DNA from 2 places in the Exiguobacterium sp. SH3S1 genome. Region 1 is predicted to be linked to the other one. Evidence: a T-box and tRNA genes for the amino acid it is inferred to sense, from the RefSeq annotation. Region 1 holds a T-box; the other holds one or more tRNA genes.

Region 1 (2,407 bases):
TCGCGTGTCGCGTAAAGCGTCGCGCCGTCTTTCTTTGTGATCAGGCAAGGTGGCAAGTTCTCGTCTTCAAGCGAGACGACCATCGCCCCTTCACTCTCGACGAGCAGGTTCTTCTCTTCGAGCATGGCGACGATTCGGTCCATCTTGTCGTTGTAGAACGCTTCACCGTGTAAGCTGTCAAACTCGACACCGAGGAGATCGTATACTTTTTGGAACTCTTTGAGCGACTCGTCACGGAACCACGTCCACAGTTCGGTCGCTTCAACGTTACCGTCCTCGAGCTTTTTGAACCAAGCACGGCCCTCGTCTTCAAGCTCAGGCTGAGTTTTCACTTCTTCATGGAAGTGAACGTATAGCTTTAAGAGCTCAGCAATCGGATTTGCCCGGACCGCTTCCTCATCGCCCCACTTCTTATAAGCGACCATGAGTTTCCCGAATTGTGTACCCCAGTCGCCGAGGTGGTTGACACCGACGACGTTATAGCCGTTTTTGCGAGCGATCTGGTTGATGGCGTTACCGATGACCGTCGAGCGCAAGTGTCCCATCGAGAACGGTTTGGCGATGTTCGGTGACGAGAAGTCCGTGACAATCGTCTCGTTGCGTGTCGCATGCGTCGCGTAATCCGCTTGCTCGTCGAGAACCGTGTTAATGATTTCCTGCGAGACGACGTCACGGCTCAAGAAGACGTTCACATATGGACCGGCCGCTTCAACTTTTGTGAACAGTTCGTCGTTCAATTCACCAGCGATGTCAGTCGCAATCATGACCGGCGCTTTCCGGTACGCCTTGGCGAGTTGGAAGCATGGGAACGCGAGATCCCCGTGCGCCTCATGTTTTGGTTTTTCAATCAATGCCTCAATCTGGTCGAGCGTGAGTTCGTCACCGATGACACGTGACAGAGCCTCCGCATACTTGCGTTCATAACTCATGTAAATTTCCTCCTTCAAATCTAGTCATAAAAAAAACGCCCTTTGCACAGATGCAAAGAGACGGGTTGGCCCGCGGTACCACTCTTCTTGCCTGTTTTACACAGACCACTTTAACGGTGATAACGGGGGCCCCCCGGCTACGCCTACTCGCTTCGGATAGCATCTCAAAAGTGCGTTTCGCGATGTTTGTCAGCCTAGGCTCTCACCAATCCCTAGGTCGCTTTGTTGACTAAACGATCGTTACTCTCTTTTTCATCGACTTTCGTCTATGTGGTTGAAAAGCAACTTCATTATAGAGGATATTTGATGTAGACTCAATGCTAGAATTCAGCCATTATGATGAATAGGCAGGACTTGGGCGCAACCGTGCCGAATCTCCTACCATACATATGAGAAGACTTTTCCCACACAGGAGGGAACTATGAATCATTTTCGCAAAATGTCCGTCCTCGGTTGGAGCATTTGGAGTTTGATCGTTTTACTGACCATCACCTTGTTTACAACCGGTGTCCTTGATGTTCCGGCGATCGAGCCGCTTCCGTTCATCTTGATTGCGCTGCTCGTCATCATTTTCCAAATGGACTCGATTGAACGGAAAGGCGTCTATTTCACGTTTTCAGAAAGCATCGTCCTCATCATCTTTTTATTCTTTGATTTTGAGACGGCGCTCCTCGTCAACCAAATCGGACTCCTCGTCTTTCAGTTCGCCAACTTAAAACCGCGCGTCGCGCTCCGCCGCTTCCGGTTCACTTATCCTTGGAACGCGATCACGTCATTTTTAGAAATCGCCATCCCGGCAAGTGTTTACTTGGCACTCGGCGGTGAGACCGGTCTTGGCTTCTATTCGCAGGATTCGTTCGTTCCGCTCATCGGTCTGATCAGCGCCATCATTTTGAACACGGTCGTTCAAAAGTATCAAGTCGGCTGGTGGTTCCGCGTCGATATCCCGGTCCGTGATTTTCTGAATATCGCTTTTTACACGTACATCGTCAGTTTCGTCTTCATCCTTGCCGCGTCGTTCTTCCGTGAGACGAACTTGCTCGTCGTCAGTAGCATCGCGGCCGCCCTCACGTTCTTTATTAAGCGGTTGATGATCCAAAAAGGGCGCCAAGACGCGTTCAAGTCATTGATCGAACAGTACGATGAAGCGAAAGAGGCCGTCTCCCTGTCTCAAAGCGAGGCCCAGGCGATTGAAGTGTTCTTGAGTCAATGTGAGCGCCTCAACCAATATGATAAAGGGTTTGTCGAGTTCGTCCTGTTCGACCGAACGCTCTATTTCGATTTGTTGACGCGACAGCCGATCGACCGTCCGATCGTCTTCGACTTGATTGAAGCGCGCCATCCACACGCCAAGTCTGTCGATTATGAGATGCGCTTCGAATGGGACGCAGCGTTGTCAGAAGCGTTTCATGACGATTACCACAGCTTCATCTCGGTCCAGTCAGAAGAGATTGACGGGATCCGCACACGCATCGTCA
Region 2 (2,407 bases), on a different contig from region 1:
CCTGGTCGCTCAAAGGCGCCGTCTCTTGTTGGATCAGCTCGGCGAGCGCCCGTTTAATCATGAACGGGGCTTGGCCGTGGTACGTGGCGCGGACGAAGAAGTGACGCCACTCCATCACGCCGCCCGCGGTCTTGGCGTACTTGCCTTGAATCGCGCGGCCGACCGTCGACTCATGCTTGCCGATCTCGATGGCGACTTCTTTTCGTGTGAGCGGATGCAGGACGAGTTGGCCGCGGAGCCAGTCCGCCTGGCGTCGCTCGATGACGGCCCACACAGAGCGGAGCGTCTCTGCGCGCATCGCGAGCGTCTCTTGCCACCACTTCGCCTCCCGGTCCGAACCGACGTCCAAGTCAATCATCGGACTGAACCACGTCGTGATGAGTTCCCCGTCTTGAACGACGACCTCGAGTTCGGGTAGAATATGCTCGGTTTCTTCATATAATATCGGTGTCCTCGGGAGCGTGGCGACGATTCGGCTGATTCGCTCGTATTCGTCGGTCGTCATCCCGAGCCTGTCCGCTACATGCTCGACCTTTGCGTCAAGCGCCTCGAACACGTCGAGCACGTGTGGATCGTCATGCTCGATCGCGTGACGGTATTGGCAGTCATGTTCTGAAGCCGCACCGATCCCGGTCGGCTCTAAAAATAACAGTGCGCGCCGGGCCAGATCGACGTCCGCCATCTCGACACCGAATCGCTTCGCGAGGACGGCATCGGTCTCCGGAAGTAGACCGCGATGGTCGAGCGCCATGACGAGTTGTTTTTGAAGCTGCTTTTGGGCCTCGGTCCCGCTTCCTTCGTCAATCTGTTCAAATAGCCGTGCTTCAAAACCGCCCGCCGCCTCCGCAATCCATTCGACCGTACCGCCCGTTGTGACGTGCGTGTTTCGTTTAGCCAACCGGACGAGCTGCCACTCGAGCGCGACCCGGTCCGCCTCAAGAACCGGCAGACGCCGGACCATGTCTTGTGTCAGCTGAAGCTTCTGCAGTTGTTGCTGTTCTTGCCGTTGCATCGGTCACACCCCTCTCACTTCTAATTGTAACGAATGGTCGCCAAACGCGCTTGCAAAAAAAGACATAACAACAGGATTGCTTTTTCAAAAAAACAATTGTATAATAAATCGTGTCAGAGAACATGCACCCGTAGCTCAGGGGATAGAGCACTGGTTTCCGGTGCCAGGTGTCGGGAGTTCAAATCTCTCCGGGTGTATCTACTTATTAAGACGAAGGCAATTTGCCTTCGTCTTTTTTTGTTTTATTACCAATAAAAATCCATCGTATATCATTAATTACTATATGTAGTATATTTAAAGAAATAAATGTGATTGAGGTGTACATGATGGCTTTATCTGTTCCTGAAACAATTCGTACTTCTGCAACGTCAGGAGAGCGCTTAGTGTTTCGTACGTTAAAGCACTATCTTCCTGATGACTATATTGTCTATTTCGAGCCTAGCATTCTTGGCCGACGACCTGACTTCGTAATCATTGGACCGGACTTAGGGCTATTAGTGCTAGAAGTGAAAGACTACACTCGTAATACATTATTTCAATTAACAAACGATGAATGGATCATCACACCTACAGACGGCAAACAGCAAAAAATAAAAAGTCCTTTCGTTCAAGCACGAGAAAATATGTTTCATATCGTTGATGTTCTTAAACGTGATCAAAATTTGATACAAGCAGAAGGGAAATACACATCATCTTTAAAATTCCCTTACGGTTCTGGGGTAGTGTTCACCAGGCTAAATCAAGATGAATGTATACGTCATGGACTTTATAATGTCATTGACCCTTCATTCTCTTTTACACGTGACGAAATAAATCCTGATGACGATGATTTTTCAGAGACTGTGCTGATCGAAAAAATATTAAATATGTTTACCGTCCCCTATCGACTGCGGACCCCTCTCACCCATGATGATATTGACGCTATTCGATATCACTTGTTCCCCGAAGTAAGAATTAGTGCCGAGTTCAAAAAACCCGCACAATATCAAGACCAGTTGCTACTTTCCCTTCACAATATTCGTGCCATGGATTTACATCAAGAAAACTTGGCGAAACAGTTGGGGGATCAAAATAGGCTAATTCGTGGTGTTGCCGGAAGTGGGAAGACGTTGATTCTGGCGAGTCGTGCTAAGTTACTATCGAGACAACATCCCGACTGGAACATCTTAATCCTTTGTTACAATATTTCACTTGCACGTTTCATTGAACAGATGGTCAATCAAATGATGCTCGAACCGGACGATCTATTCGACTTCGATCCTGAAAAAAGAAGAGATCACCATGTTCAAATACGTAACTTCCACGCATGGCTCAAACATGATTTAAAGTTTTCAGAGCAGTCGTTACCACACGTGATTGAAAAACTTCGAAAAAATGAAACGATTTTGCCAATGT

What was found. A T-box is a leader RNA that pairs with one kind of tRNA and senses whether it is charged. The one in region 1 lies ahead of argS (arginine--tRNA ligase), so its partner is inferred to be a tRNA-Arg.
Region 2: it has a tRNA-Arg gene. The T-box ahead of argS (arginine--tRNA ligase) is inferred to sense a tRNA for this amino acid. The anticodon was not compared.

What each region holds. Positions count from the first base shown of each region.
Region 1 covers NZ_SJUW01000006.1:176,287-178,693, reverse strand. The annotation lists gene argS (arginine--tRNA ligase) at 1-929, opposite strand, end outside; T-box leader at 983-1,194, opposite strand; gene EVJ26_RS08820 (GGDEF domain-containing protein) at 1,351-2,407, shown strand, end outside.
Region 2 covers NZ_SJUW01000002.1:262,341-264,747, forward strand. The annotation lists gene EVJ26_RS04050 (RNA polymerase factor sigma-54) at 1-1,012, opposite strand, end outside; tRNA gene EVJ26_RS04055 (tRNA-Arg) at 1,137-1,209, shown strand; gene EVJ26_RS04060 (3'-5' exonuclease) at 1,339-2,407, shown strand, end outside.